Regions from separate parts of the Nonomuraea mangrovi genome, predicted to be linked through region 1. Evidence: riboswitches for the same ligand, from Rfam matches in the RefSeq annotation. Region 1 holds a riboswitch; the other holds the start of a gene.

Region 1 (7,530 bases):
CGTCTCGCGCAGGTCCTCCTGGCGGATGAGCAGGCCGGGGGCGGAGCGTCCGCGTTCCTTCTGGTACGGCGCGGCGGCGACGAGCGTGGCGGTGAGATGGAGCGAGCGCAGCGGGCCATGGGGGGCACGGGAGCCTGTGGTGCGGCCGTGCGGGGTGCGGGCGCGCGACCGCCTGCCGGACGCGCCGTCGCCGAGGCCCTCCACCTTCAGCCACGGCACCCGGTACGGCGCCGCCACCCCGGCCACCTGGATCCGGCCTTCCTGGTCTTCGGCTCCTGCGGGGCTCTCGTGCGGCCCTGACGCCTCCCGTGGGCGCGAGTCGCCGCGGGGCTCGCCCGCGGGGGCTCCGTCCGCCGCCTGGGTGTCGCCGCCGGATGTCGCGTCCCCGCGCCGCCCGCCGTCGGCCCGCCCGTGGCCCTGCCCGCCCTCGCCCTGACCCTCGTCCTGCCCGTCGCCCTGACCGCCGTCGCCGTCGGGACCGCCCGTGGGGTCGTCCCCCGTCGGGGGCGGGGTGTCGGGGTCGGAGTCGTCGTCGGGGTGCTCGTCCTCGGAGGTCCTGGCCAGCAGCTCCTCCAGGAGCCGCTCGTCCAGTCCGGGCGCGTCGAACGGGTCGCGCCGCCGCCGGTGCGGCAGCGACAGCCTGGCCGCCACCCGCACGTCCTCGGTCGTCACCACCCTCGAACCCCGCCAGGCGGCATGCGCGACGGCGGCGTTCGCCGTGACCAGGTCGGCGCGCAGGCCGTCCACCTCGAACGCCGCGCACACCTCCGCGATCTGCCGCAGGCGGGCGTCAGGCAACTCCACCGCCCGGAGACGGTCCCTGGCCGCCGCGATCCCCGCCGCCAGCTCCGCCTCCTGCGCCGTCCACCGCGCCGCGAACGCTCGCGGGTCGGCGTCGTGAGCCATGCGCCGCCGTACCACCTCGGCCCGTTCCGACGGCTCTCGCGACGCCCGCACCTCCACCGTCAGCCCGAACCGGTCCAGGAGCTGGGGCCGCAGCTCGCCCTCCTCCGGGTTCATGGTGCCGACCAGCAGGAATCTGGCCGCGTGCCGGACGGAGACGGCCTCCCGTTCGACGTAGCAGGTGCCGAGCGCGGCGGCGTCGAGCAGCAGGTCCACCAGGTGGTCGTGCAGGAGGTTGACCTCGTCCACGTAGAGCACGCCCCTGTGGGCGGCGGCCAGCAGGCCCGGCTCGAACGCCTTGACCCCCTCCGTGAGCGCCCGTTCCAGGTCCAGCGAGCCCACCAGCCGGTCCTCCGACGCTCCCACCGGCAGCTCCACCAGCGTCGCCGCCCTGGTCACCGCCTGCTCGCCCGGCTCGTGCGGCCCGTCGGGACACTCGGGGTCCGGCGCGGAAGGATCACACGCGAACCTGCACGCCGCCGGCACCTCCACCGGCGGCAGCTGCGCGGCCAGCGCTCTGACGATCGTGGACTTCGCCGTGCCCTTCTCGCCTCTGACGAGCACGCCGCCCACGCGGGGGGAGACGGCGTTGAGCACCAGCGCCAGCTTGAGATCGTCCAGGCCGACGACGGCGCTGAAGGGATAGGTGGCGGTCACGGTGCGGCCTTCCGGTTGACGTACCCGATCCGCCAGCCCTCCGGGGTGGCGGACAACTGCGTGAGAGAAAGAGGGGCGAGATCGAAACGCGCGGCGACGAGAGGCCCGACTCCGAGGGCGTGCCCCACCGCCGCCCGTACGGCGCCGACATCGCACACGACCATCGCGCGCAGGGCGCCCAGGCCCGCGCCGGGGGCGGGAACCTGCTCGCGCGGGTGGTCGTCAGGGACTGCGGCGTCGCGGAGTCCTTCCAGCCAGCGGACGACCCGGGCCGCCGCGTGGCTGTGGGACTCGGCGCCGTGGGGCGCCGCGCCGGGGTCGGCGAGCCAGCGCGCGAAGGACTCAGGGTCCGCCTGGGCGACCTCCTCGTACGGCAGGCCGCGCCACCTCCCGTAGTCCGGTTCGGCCAGCTCGGGCACGACCACGGGCTCGAACCCGAGCGCCGCGGCGGTCTCCTGCGCGGCCCGGCCCGGGGCGACGAACGCCGTTCCCCCGGGTCCCTCGGGGAGCGTCCCTGCCAGGAGGTGGGCGGCGTCAAGGCTTGACGGGTCGGCACGTTCCTCCCCCGTGGGGAAGCGCGCGCCACGCATGCCGACCGTCAAGGCATGCCGGACGAACAGCACTCTGGTCAGCTGACCCGTGCCTTCACGCGTTCGCCCGCCGCGGCGAACAACAGCCCGAACGCCGCCCAGAACACCAGCTGGGTGCCGAGGGAGGCGACTCTGAAGTCCCACAGCAGGGCGGCGGGGAAGCCGGCCGGCACCTCGTCGACGCGCGGGAGGAGCGCCCACGCGGCGATCACAGGCACCAGGAAGGTGGCCCCTGCCACCAGGCCCTTCGCCCACACCCCGGGCACGGTGACCCTGCGGGCGGCGGCGACGGCGATCGCGATGGAGGCGAGGCCGACGAGGACCATGACGACGTAGAGGACCGTCCTCGAGTTGATCGTTTCAGGGTCGCCCACAGCGGGGGGGTTGGCCGGATATTTCAGGAAGGGGACAAGGATGATGGCGCCGAAGGCGGCCGCCGCGGCGGCGACGGCCAGCCCGGGCTCCGACCTGGGCCCCACCCTGCCGCGCAGCCCGGCGAAGACGAGGGCGAAGACGCCGCCCACCGCCACGCCGTACAGGCCGGTTGCGAGGAAGAGCCCGGCCTTCTGCACCGGTCTGCTGACCACGGCCTCTTCGCCGTGATCGTGGGAGGCCGCCGCGCCGTCGTCGTGCCCGTGCGGCTCCGAGGGAGCGGCGGACGCGGCCGCCTCTTCGAGGGCGATGGCGGCGTCGACGCGCGGCTCACCCACGAAAAAGGCGAACGCGCCCGCGACGAGTCCGGCCAGCAGGCCCACGAGCAGGCCCCTGACCACCAGGGTTCTCACCACGGCCGTGCCTCAGTGGCAGGGCACGCCGAGCAGATGACGCCCGTCGTGCATGAGCTCGTGCAGGAACGTGCCGGTCTGCGAGATCGCGCCGTTGTCCATCAGGACGAGGTACGCGAGCAGCATCAGGACGGGCACGGCCAGCAGCCAGCGCGTGAGACGGTGGAGCGGAATAGCGGTTACGGACGTGGACAGACCACTCATGTGAAGCCTCCTCAGGGATGACGCGTCCCGCTGGTCGAGGTCGCGGCGGTCAGGTGACCTGGCTCCCGAGGGTTGTATTCCCGGATACAGTGGCGCGTCCGCACCGGCATCTCACCGGATTTCCCCTGAGTCGCCGCGAAATCTACCGGAACGTATCCCTTTCTGTGGTTCTCGTCAACATCGCCCTGTTCTTGGAGCCCATGCTTCCCGGGCGCGGAGCCTCCCGAGCCTGAACGCCGTTCCAGGATCTCCTGGCCCGCGAGGCGGACGGTTCGCCGGGTTCCGGGGGGTTCGTGAGCAAGTGGTCACGGCTATGACAACGTTGCCATTGATCTTGATAGGACCTAGGGTGACGGCGACAGCCCCCAAGGACGCCGAGGGAGACCCCGTGCCCGTTCGCCTGTTGTCCGCCGAGTCGACCGACCTTTTCGTGGGGACGGACGCGCAGCCGTACCAGGTCCTCAGGGTCACCGCCGAGCAGGGCGAGCACGACACCGGCCTGGAGGTGCGCGGTGAGGGGATCGCGGGCCACGCGATCGTGCCCGCGGGCGAGGGAACCGTCGTGGTGGAGGTTCCGCTCGAGGTGAGCGCCCCGGTGGGAAGCACGCTCCACTGCCACGTGAGCGCGGCGGGCAGCGAGATCGCCGCCGAGGTGACCGTCGAGGAGCCCGGCTGGACGATGCACATGGTGTCGCACTTCCACTACGACCCCGTCTGGTGGAACACGCAGGCGGCCTACACCAGCCCGTGGGAGCTGCTGTCGGGTGACGCGACGACCAGGCCGCTGTGGGAGCGCAACGCGTTCGCGCTGGTGGAGGCGCACCTGGCGCTGGCCGCGCGGGACCCCGACTACAAGTTCGTGCTCGCCGAGATCGACTATCTGAAGCCGTTCTTCGACATCCACCCCGAGCGCAGGGCCGACCTGCGCCGCCTCATGGCCGAGGGCAGGGTCGAGCTGATGGGCGGCACCTACAACGAGCCCAACACCAACCTGACCGGCGCCGAGACCACGATCCGCAACATCGTGTACGGCATCGGCTACCAGCGCGACATCCTCGGCGGCGAGCCCCGGACGGCGTGGCAGCTCGACGCGTTCGGCCACGACCCGCAGTTCCCCGGCTACCTGGCCGCCGCGGGCCTGACGGGCAGCGCGTGGGCACGCGGGCCCTTCCACCAGTGGGGCCCGATCAGCAAGAACTTCAGGCAGGCCAAGAACGACGCCACGCTGATGCAGTTCCCGAGCGAGTTCGAGTGGATCTCGCCGTCGGGGCTGGGGGTCGTGACGCACTACATGCCCGCGCACTACTCGGCGGGCTGGTGGATGGACTCCTCGGCGACGCTGGAGGAGGCGATGACGGCGGTCCACGAGCTGTTCGCGAGCCTCAAGCCCGTCGCGGCCACCAAGAACGTGCTGCTGCCCGTCGGCACCGACTACACCCCGCCGAACAAGTGGGTGACCGAGATCCACAGGGAGTGGGCCGCCCGCTACGTGTGGCCGAAGTTCGTCTGCGCGGTGCCGCACGACTTCTTCGAGGCGGTGAAGGCCGCGACGAGCACGTTCAGCCCGCAGACACGCGACATGAACCCCATCTACACCGGCAAGGACGTCTCGTACATCGACACCAAGCAGGCCCAGCGCGCCGCCGAGGTGGCCGCGCTCGACGCCGAGCGGCTCGCCGCGTTCGCGTCGCTGCTGGGTCTCGGCCGCTACCCGCACGCGGCGCTGGACAAGGTGTGGCGGCAGCTCGCCTACGGCGCGCACCACGACGCGATCACCGGTTCCGAGTCCGACCAGGTCTACGTCGACCTGCTCACCGGCTGGCGCGAGGCGTACGACCTGGCCGCCGACGCCCGCGACCGCGCCCTCGACGCGCTGCTGGGGCGCGTGGCCGTGGACGGCCGCTCTGTCGTCGTCACCAACACGCTCTCCTTCGCCCGCGACGGCCTGGTCAGGGTACGGCTGGAGCCGGGGCTGCGGGTGGACGCCCCCTCGGTCGTCGAGGACGGCACGCACGTCTTCCTCGCCGAGGACGTGCCCGCGCTCGGCTGGCGGGCCTACCAGGTGATCGAAGGCGACGCCGACGGGTGGCAGCCGATCGAGGGCCACACCATCGAGAGCGGGCGCTGGCGCGTCACCGCCGACCCCGCGCGGGGCGGCGGCCTGACCTCCCTCATCAGGGACGGCCGCGAGCTGCTGACCGGCCTCGGCAACGAGCTGCGGCTCTACGACGAGTACCCGCAGCACCCCGACATGGGCGAGGGCCCCTGGCACCTCATCCCCACGGGCGCGATCACCGGCACCGGCACCACCACCGCCACCGTGAGAGCCGAGACCAGCCCGCTCGGCTCCCGCCTGATCGTCACCGGCGAGATCGGCGACCTGTCCTACGAGCAGGTCGTCACGCTCAGGGACGAGCGGGTCGAGTTCGCCACCCGCGTCCTCGACCACGCCGGCGCCGACCGGCTGCTCAGGGTTCGCTTCCCCGCCCAGGTGCGGGGTGCGCTGCCCGTCTCCGACGTCGCGGGCGCGGTCGTCGGACGCGGATTCGCCCTGCCGGACGTCGACAGCGCCGAGCACCCATGGACGCTGGACAACCCCGCCAACACCTGGTTCGGCCTGTCGTCCACCGCCCGCGTCGACCTGGGCGGGGCCGGGGCCCGCGCGATCGGCGTGGCGGAGATCGTCGTCCGCTCCCACGAGGAGGCGGCCGCCGCCCGCGACCTGGTGGTGGCACTGGCCAGGGTGGGCGTGACCGCCACGACCTCCTCGGCGTCCGGCTCCAGGTACGGCTGGCTCGACGTCGACTCCAACCTGCCCGACGTGCGCATCATCCTCGGCGGCCCCGGCACCAACCCGCTGGCCGCCGAGCTGCTGTCGCGCAGCGACCCCGCCTTCCTCGACGCGCTCGAGGCGGGCGCGAGCCGGGTGTGGGTGCCCGCCGAGAAGCCGCTGGCCGAGGTGTGGCAGCCGAGCGCCGACCTGCGGGACGTGCGCGCCCTGCCCGCGCTGATCGTGACCGACCCGGCCGACCAGCTGCTGGACGGGGCGGTCATCCACGCCCTGTGCCCCGTCGGAGGCGAGGAGCTGGAGGACAGGACGGTCGCCCTCCTCACGTACGGCCTGCCGGGCTTCGCCGTCGACCCTTCGGGGGCGCTGCACCTGTCGCTGATGCGCTCGTGCACCGGCTGGCCCTCGGGCGTGTGGCTGGATCCGCCCCGCCGTACGACACCTGACGGATCGGGGTTCCAGCTACAGCACTGGACGCACGAGTTCTCCTACGCGCTGGCGGCGGGCGACGGCGACTGGCGCGCGCTCGGCCTGCCCGCGGCGGGACAGGAGTTCAGCACGCCGCTGCTGCCCCGCGTGCTCCCCGCCCAGGGCGGCGACCTGCCGCCGCTGCACTCGCTGCTGCGGGTGGACCCGCCGCGTGAGGTGCTGTTCAGCACGGTCAAGGCCACGGGTAACCCGCTCGCACACGGCGTCTCGGCGGAACAGGACGGGGTGACGATCAGGCTGACCGAGTCGACGGGCCTGGGCGCGACAGCCTCACTGCACTCGCCCGTCCTCGACCTGGACGGCCTGGTCCGCTCCGACCTGCTCGAAGGCCCCGGCACACAGGACACGCTCTCCCTGGCGGGCGCCGAGGTCGCCACCTTCGTGGCCCCCGCGCCCCTCGACCGGTCGAGCGGGGTCCTCGGCGCGACCGCCGAGATCGCCCAGCCGGTCTACAGCCGCTACTGGCTGCACAACAAGGGGCCCGCCCCGCTCGGCTACCTCCCCGTGAGCCTGGCCGCCTCCCCCGGCCTCGTCACCTCCGCGGGCCCGTTCGAGATGGACGTCGTCGTCTCCTCCCACCTCGTGGACGCGCCCCACGAGGGCGTGGTGACGCTGGAGCTGCCCGACGGCTGGACCGCCGAGCCGTCCCGGCGCGTCTTCCGCCTCGAACCGGGCGGCCACGCCCGCTTCCCGTTCACCGTCACTCCCGGCGAGGGCCAGGGTCTGCACTTCGTGACCGTCCGCACCCAGGTGGGCGGTCAGGTGATCGAGGACGCCGTCACCGTCGCGCTCGGCGACGCCCCCGAGCTGCCCGCGCCCATCGAGTCCGTGCCAGGGGACGGGGAGGCCGCGCAGGGGACCAGGGCGGACGAAGGCAGGCCGACAGGGCTGTCGGTCACCGCCGTCACCGAGGAGCTCCGCCTGCGTCCCGGTGACCGGGCCGCCCTGACCATACGCCTGGCCAACACCACCGCGGGGCCCATCCGCGGCGAGGCCCAGCTCGCCTCCCCGTGGGGCACGTGGGAGCTGCTCCCCTCCGTCGTCCAAGGCTTCGAGGTGGCCCCGGGCGCGGAGGTGGACGTCTCCTTCCCCGTCTCGGTCCCGCCCGACGCCC
Region 2 (7,530 bases), on a different contig from region 1:
TCAGCGGAGGGCTCTCGACCGGCGGGGTCAGCAGGTCGTGCGTGCCCCAGATCGCCAGGACCGGCTGACGGACCTTCCGCAGCACGGGCAGCGGGTCGTGCCATGGCTCGGGGAACAGCCCGCCGTCGGAGATCGCCCGGTACAGCGTGGGCACCGAACGGTCGGGCAGCGAGCCCGCGACGCCGGCCTTGCGCAGGCCCGCCGAGACCGCCCACGCCTGCTGGCGCAGCGGCTGCAGGGAGTTGGCGCCGACCAGCACCACGAACGCCACGTCGGTGGAGCGTGAGGCGGCCAGCGGCACCACCCATCCGCCCTCGCTCAGCCCCCAGAGCCCGACGTGGGCCGGGTTCACGCCCGCCTGGCGGCGCAGCGCCGCCACCGCGCCGAGCGCGTCGTCGGCCAGCTGTGAATAGGAGCGCTCGAACAGCGAGTAGCCCTCGGTGCGCTTGTCGTAGACCAGCACCGCCATGCCGCGTCTGGCGAACTCCACGGCCTCGGTCATGAGCTTGGTCCTGGGCGTGCCCGCGCCGGCTCCGTGCACGAGCACGATCCCGGGGCGCGCGCCCTGCCCGCCTCTGGGGGACAGGACCGTGCCGCGCAGGGTGAGCCCGCCGCCGCCCGCGAAGCTCACTTCCGTCGTGGTCAGATCGGCCGGCACCGGTACGGCAGGCGGCGCCCCCGTCGCCGGTACGCCGGTCGTCGGCCTGGCGTGCGCCGCCGCCGGTGCGGCCAGCGCCACCAGCAGCGCCATCGCTGAGATCACTAATCTCTTCATGTTGCCGAACCTACTCTGCAGAGAGTTATCGGCAAAGACATGTCTGCAGAAATCCTTCTGGAGGACTAGGGTGCTCGTCATGAAGGATGACGAGCCGTGGGTCCTGGACGACCCGGGCAAGCTGAAGGCCCTGGCCCACCCGATGCGCCGCGCCATGCTCCGTCACCTGGGCCTGCACGGTCCCGCCACGTCCACGACGCTCGGCTCGCTGCTCGACGCCAAGACCGGCACGACCAGCTATCACCTGCGCCAGCTGGAGAAGTACGGGTTCATCGAGGAGATCCCCGAGCGGTCGGCCGGGCGTGAGCGGTGGTGGCGGAAGACGGAGACGGGAGACATCAGGCTGCCCCATCCGGCGCAGCTCGCGCCCGAGGACCGCCCGGTGCTGGCCGAGTTCCACCGGATCGGGCTCGAGGAGGACAAGGGGATCCTGCTGGAGCTCCTGCCCGCCGCCTACCAGGCCGATCCCGCGTGGGTGAAGGTCTCGCGCGCTCTCGGCCGGATGACGCTGGGCGAGCTGGAGGACTTCTTCGAGGAGTACATGCTGCTGCTGAAGAAGTACAGCCATCGTGCCGCCGACGCTCCTGAGCAGGCCCGGCCCCTGCACATCCGCCTGCTCGCCCTGCCCGCGGACCTGCCCGCCCCCGATGTGTGACTCTCCGCCTCCGACCAATAACATGGAGTAGCGGAGGGGTGGGGCGACGGGAGGGGCCTGCGCATGCGCCGTCGGGAGTTCGTCGCGAGAGCGCTGGCCGCTATGGCGGGCCTGGCCGGCTGCGGTACGGCCACGCGCCCGACCCCGAGCTTCTCCGTCGTGCCGGGAGGGGAGGCCTGGGTCCCCGTCGCGCGGGTGCTCGCGGGGCAGTTCAAACGCGACGGCGTGGCCGAGGGAGGGCCCCTGCTGACGGTGACCGGCCTGCCCGCGATCGCGGCCGCCGAGATGGCCGGGGTGAAGGAGACGGGCACCCCGCTGGCCAGGCTGGTCGGCGACGTCGAGGTCCTGGTCGTCTCCAACGCCTCCGTCTTTCGCGAGTTCGACGACTTCGCGCGGCGGCTGGTCGCCGACCCCGGCGGCACCGTGCTGGGCGGCAGGCCGCAGGGAGAGTCCGATCACCTGCTGTTCGGACTGGTCGCGCGCGGTCTCGGCGCGGACGCCAGGGTGCTCGACTACGCGGGCTACCCCACCACGGACGATGCGGCCGAGGCGCTGCTGGCGGGCAGGGTGGGCGTCGCCGCGGGCCCGCTCGGCGAGTGGCGCAAGCGCCTCGGCAAGGGGCGTCTCAGGGCGCTGGCCGTCTCCTCGGCCGAGCGGGTCGAGGACGTCGAGGCGCCGACCCTGCTGGAGTCCGGTGTCAGGGTCGACTTCGCCGACTGGTGCGCGGTGCTCGGGCCCAAGCAGATGAGCGAACGCGATCGCGCCCGGGCGGTCGAGGTGCTCGACGAGGTCGCCCGGTCCGCGCGGTGGCTGGACGCCTGCCGCGCCAGAGGGTGGAAGCCGATCCCGCTCAGCGGCGACGACTTCGCCGCGTGGCTCGGGTCCGAGGCCGGCAGGACCCGCGAAGTGCTCAAGGACCTGGGGCTGATCGACACAACTTGTTGGGGTAGTTGCGTCCGCGGCCACTAGATGTAGGATCCTGGTCGTCGCTGGTTCGCCCGAGCAGGGCGAAGCAAAAGGGAAGCCGGTGAGATGCCGGCACTGCCCCGCAGCGGTGAGCGGGAACGACCGCCGTCACGAAGCACTGGGCCCATGGCCTGGGAAGCGACGGCCAGTAGGAAGCTGACGTACGCCCGCGAGTCCGAAGACCTGCCAGCGGTGTGACCTGTCCAAGGCCTCGAGGGAGGGCCGCGGGGTCTCGCGGCGTGCCCGCGTGCTCTCGCCTGCCTTCACGGGGTGAGCTCGCGAGGAGAGAGCGTGACGCAGATCGTAGAGGTGGATCGCCGGCTGGCCATCGAGGAGGCCGCCGCCAGGGTGATCGCCGACCCGGAGAACTCCAGGGTCGCCGCCAGGCTGCTGGCCGAGCAGATCGCGGACGAGGCCGCCGCGCACGGCGTGAGGACCTTCTCCGAGTCGATCGTGGCCACCCACGCCGCGGGTCTGCTCCAGGACGGGCTGGCCGCCTTCGTGGCGGCCAACGCCGCCGCCCTCGACGCGCTGGTGGACGAGAGCGCCGACGACAGGTTCGAGTACTTCGGCCTGCGCACCGTCTACGACCGCTACCTGCTGCGCCACCCCGAGACGCGCGGCGTGCTCGAACGCCCGCAGCACTTCCTGCTGCGCGTCGCCTGCGGTCTTTCCGCCTCGGTCGCCGAGGCCGCCGAGCTGTACGCGCTGATGTCCACGCTGTCGTACCTGCCCAGCTCGCCCACGCTGTTCAACTCCGGCTCCCGCCGTCCCCAGCTCTCGTCGTGCTTCCTGCTCGACTCGCCGCGCGACGAGCTGGAAGGGATCTACGAGCGTTACGGCCAGGTCGCCAGGCTGTCGAAGTACGCCGGCGGCATCGGCATCGCGTGGACCAGGGTCCGCTCGCGCGGCTCGCTGATCCGCGGCACGAACGGCCACTCCAACGGCATCGTCCCGTGGCTGCGCACGCTCGACTCCAGCGTGGCCGCCGTCAACCAGGGCGGCCGCCGCAAGGGCGCGGCCTGCGTCTACCTGGAGACCTGGCACGCCGACATCGAGGAGTTCCTCGAACTGCGTGACAACACCGGCGAGGAGGCCCGCCGGGCCCACAACCTCAACCTCGCCAACTGGGTGCCCGACGAGTTCATGCGCCGCGTCGAGGCCGACCAGCCGTGGTCGCTGTTCGACCCCAAGCAGGTGCCGCACCTGACCGACCTGTACGGCGAGGCGTTCGACGTGGCCTACCGGGCCGCGGAGGCGGCGGGCCTGCACACCCGTCAGATCCCCGCGCGCACGCTCTACGGCCGGATGATGCGCACGCTCGCGCAGACCGGCAACGGCTGGATGACCTTCAAGGACGCCGCCAACCGCGCCTCCAACCAGACCGCGCGCCCGGAGAACGTCATCCACCTGTCGAACCTCTGCACCGAGATCCTCGAGGTGACAAGCGACGGCGAGACCGCCGTCTGCAACCTGGGCTCGATCAACCTGGCCGCCCACCTGGCGGGCGGCACCATGGACTGGGTACGGCTGCGCGCCACCGTCAGGACCGCGGTGCGCTTCCTGGACAAGACGATCGACCTGGGCTTCTACCCGACGCCCGAGGCCGAGACCGCCAACCTGCGATGGAGGCCGATCGGGCTCGGCGTGATGGGCCTGGCCGACGTGTTCTTCTCGCTGCGCCTGCCGTTCGACTCGGCCGAGGCGCTCGCGCTGTCCACGCGCATCGCCGAGGAGATCGCGCTGGCCGCCTACGACACCTCCGCCGACCTCGCCGTCGAGCGCGGGCGTCACCCCTCCTACGGCGACACCAGGGCGGCGCAGGGCGTCCTGCACCCGGACCACTACGGCGCCGGCGACTCGCCCGAGTGGACCGCCCTGCGCGCCAAGATCGACAGAACCGGGCTGCGGAACTCCCTCATGATCGCCATCGCGCCGACGGCGACGATCGCCTCGATCGCGGGCTGCTACGAGTGCATCGAGCCGCAGGTGTCGAACGTCTTCAAGCGCGAGACCCTGTCCGGCGAGTTCCTGCAGGTCAACCGGTACCTGGTCGCGGACCTGCAGGGCCTTGGGCTGTGGACGCAGGAGATGCGCGACGCGGTGAAGCGCGCGGACGGCTCGATCCAGGACATCCAGGGGATCCCGGCCGAGCTCAAGACCCTGTACAGGACGGCGTGGGAGCTGCCGCAGAAGGCGCTCATCGACCTGGCGGCGGCGCGGACGCCCTACATCGACCAGTCGCAGTCACTGAACCTCTTCATGGCGACGCCGACGATCGGCAAGCTGTCGTCGATGTACGCCTACGCGTGGAAGCAGGGGCTGAAGACCACCTACTACCTGCGCTCGCGCCCCGCCACCAGGATCGCGCAGACGACCGTGCAGGCGGCGCCCGAGCAGGCGTTCACGGTGAGCGAGGCGGTCGCGTGCTCGCTGGAGAACCCCGAGGTGTGCGAGGCCTGCCAGTAGGCACGCCGCCCCGCACGACAGACGTTCCGTTCGCAAGGAGAAACACATGCTGCTCGACCCCGGTATGGACCTGACGCTGCGCCCGATGCGCTATCCCGACTTCTACGAGCGCTACCGGGCCGCGATCCGCAACACCTGGACGGTCGAGGAGGTGGACCTGCACAGCGACCTGGCCGATCTCGCCAAGATGTCGCCCCAGGAGCGCCACCTCATCAACCGGCTGGTCGCCTTCTTCGCCACCGGCGACTCCATCGTCGCCAACAACCTCGTCCTCAACCTCTACCAGCACGTCAACGCCCCCGAAGCCCGCCTGTACCTGTCCAGGCAGCTGTTCGAGGAGGCGGTGCACGTGCAGTTCTACCTGACGCTGCTCGACACCTACCTGCCCGACCCCGACGAGCGCGTGAAGGCGTTCGCCGCCGTCGACAACATCCCCTCCATCCGCGACAAGGCCGAGTTCTGCTTCCGGTGGATCGACTCCCTGTCCGACCTGCAGCGGCTGGAGACCAGGCAGGACCGCAGGACCTTCCTGCTCAACCTCATCTGCTTCGCCGCCTGCATCGAGGGCCTGTTCTTCTACGGCGCCTTCGCCTACGTCTACTGGTTCCGCTCCCGCGGCCTGCTCGGCGGCCTGGCCACCGGCACCAACTGGGTCTTCCGCGACGAGTCGATGCACATGGAGTTCGCCTTCAGCGTCGTCGACACCGTCCGCGCCGAGGAGCCCGACCTGTTCGACGACAAGCTCGGCGAGCAGGTCACCAGGATGCTGGAGGAGGCCGTCGCGGCCGAGCTGGCCTTCGCGAGCGACCTGTGCGGTGACGGCATGTCGGGCATGACCGTCGGGCAGATGCGTGAGTACCTTGAGTACGTCGCCGACCAGCGGCTGCGCCGGCTCGGCCTGCCCATCAGGTACGGCACCGCCAACCCCTTCGCGTTCATGGAACTGCAGGACGTGCAGGAGCTGGCGAACTTCTTCGAACGCAGGGTTTCCGCATATCAGGTCGCGGTTGAGGGCAATGTGACCTTCGACGAGACATTCTGAGACATTAGGGGGCATGATTGTGTCGCCGATGAACTGGCTCATCCTGATCGGTTCCGTGCTCGGGGCGGTCATCGGCGTCGAACTGGTTCGCAGGGTCCTGCTCAAGGCCGGCCGTACCTGGGACTTCCTCAGGCACCTGGTGGTCAGGTGCACCTGGCCCGGGTTCGCCGTGGCGGCGGTCGTCGCCTTCAACGCCGCGTTCGTCCCCACCATGGTCAGCTCCTCGGCGAGCCCCATCGTCGAGCGTCTCACCGGCGTCGTCACCATCGCCGCGTTCACCTGGCTGCTCATCCAGGCCGCCTACGCGGTCACCGATGTCGTCCTCGACCAGCTCGAGCGGGTCGAGGAGAACAACCGCAGAGCCCGGCGGGCAAGGACCCAGATCACCCTGGTCCGCAGGGCCGCCGCCGCGGTGATCATCGTGATCTCGTTCGGCGCCGCGCTGTTCACCTTCCCCGAGGTGCGGGCGCTCGGCGCCGGACTGCTCGCCTCGGCCGGCATCGCGGGCGCGATCGTCGGCATCGCGGCCCAGTCCACGATCGGCAACATGCTCGCAGGGCTGCAACTCGTCTTCAGCGACGCGTTGCGGCTCGACGACGTGGTCGTGGTCAACAACGAGTGGGGCAGGATCGAGGAGCTCACGCTCACCTACGTCGTGGTCCGCTCGTGGGACGAGCGGCGCCTGGTCTTCCCCGTCTCCTATTTCACCCAGAACCCGTTCGAGAACTGGACCAGGCACGGCAGCAGGGTCATCGGGCACGTCTACTTCCGCGTCGACTGGTCGGTGCCCGTGCAGGAACTGCGCGAGGAACTGCACCGGTTCGTCAAGGACCACCCGCTGTGGGACCAGAAGGACTGGACGCTCCAGGTCACCGACGTCCAGCCCAACGGCCTGGTGGAGCTGCGCGCGCTGATGAGCGCGGCCGACTCGGCCTCGGTCTGGGATCTGAAGTGCGACGCCCGCGAGCACCTCGTGACCTTCCTGAAGACCCACTACCCGCAGGCGCTGCCCCGCTTCAGGGTCGAGAGCTCCTCCTTCGGCGCCTTCGCCGACTCAGGCTCCGGGGGCTGGCCGAAGGACCCGCGTGGCGCCCGCGATCAGCGCGGTGGCCAGAACCCACCCTGACACCACCAGCGTCCACGCCACCCACGCCGTCCACCCGGCGGGCTCGTACGCGCCGCGCACCTCGAACACGCTCACCGGCACCAGCAGGTCGAGCGAGTAGACGAACGCGTTGAACGTGCGGGTCTCGCCGGGGTCCACCTGTACCGGCGGCATCCGTCCGAAGATGACCGTTCCCGCGGCGAGCAGGACCACCGCCCACAGGCCTGCCAGCCACGAGCGGTAGCCGTACCCGACCATGAGGTCGAGCAGCCGCCCCCACACCCTGCCGGGCGCGCGCAGGGTGCCGCGCCGCTCGCGCTGCTTGGCCAGCAACGCCCGCCGCGCGTCGGGCTCGTGCCCGATGCGCCGGTACCACGAGGCCAGCTGCTCGTACGGCTGCGGCCGGTACCCGTTCGGATCGTGGCGCAGCCAGCCGAGCCGTTCGGCGAGCGTCCACGGCCCGCGCAGCGACTCGTACGTCAGCCCGTCGAGCTGCACGGCGTCCGGATAGGCGTCGG

The links. A riboswitch is a leader RNA that binds a small molecule or an ion and turns the genes downstream of it on or off. The one in region 1 is predicted to bind cobalamin.
Region 2: another riboswitch for cobalamin. It lies ahead of ACFSKW_RS23120 (ribonucleoside-diphosphate reductase subunit alpha); the one in region 1 lies ahead of ACFSKW_RS08330 (CbtB domain-containing protein).

Annotation. Positions count from the first base shown of each region.
Region 1 covers NZ_JBHUFV010000015.1:177,109-184,638, reverse strand. The annotation lists gene ACFSKW_RS08345 (VWA domain-containing protein) at 1-1,560, opposite strand, end outside; gene ACFSKW_RS08340 (histidine phosphatase family protein) at 1,557-2,150, opposite strand; gene ACFSKW_RS08335 (CbtA family protein) at 2,189-2,938, opposite strand; gene ACFSKW_RS08330 (CbtB domain-containing protein) at 2,948-3,139, opposite strand; cobalamin riboswitch at 3,171-3,300, opposite strand; gene ACFSKW_RS08325 (glycoside hydrolase family 38 N-terminal domain-containing protein) at 3,489-7,530, shown strand, end outside.
Region 2 covers NZ_JBHUFV010000033.1:1,017,199-1,024,728, forward strand. The annotation lists gene ACFSKW_RS23105 (alpha/beta hydrolase family protein) at 1-775, opposite strand, end outside; gene ACFSKW_RS23110 (ArsR/SmtB family transcription factor) at 855-1,430, shown strand; gene ACFSKW_RS23115 (Bug family tripartite tricarboxylate transporter substrate binding protein) at 1,494-2,399, shown strand; cobalamin riboswitch at 2,404-2,601, shown strand; gene ACFSKW_RS23120 (ribonucleoside-diphosphate reductase subunit alpha) at 2,688-4,865, shown strand; gene ACFSKW_RS23125 (ribonucleotide-diphosphate reductase subunit beta) at 4,912-5,907, shown strand; gene ACFSKW_RS23130 (mechanosensitive ion channel family protein) at 5,936-7,033, shown strand; gene ACFSKW_RS23135 (hypothetical protein) at 6,962-7,530, opposite strand, start outside.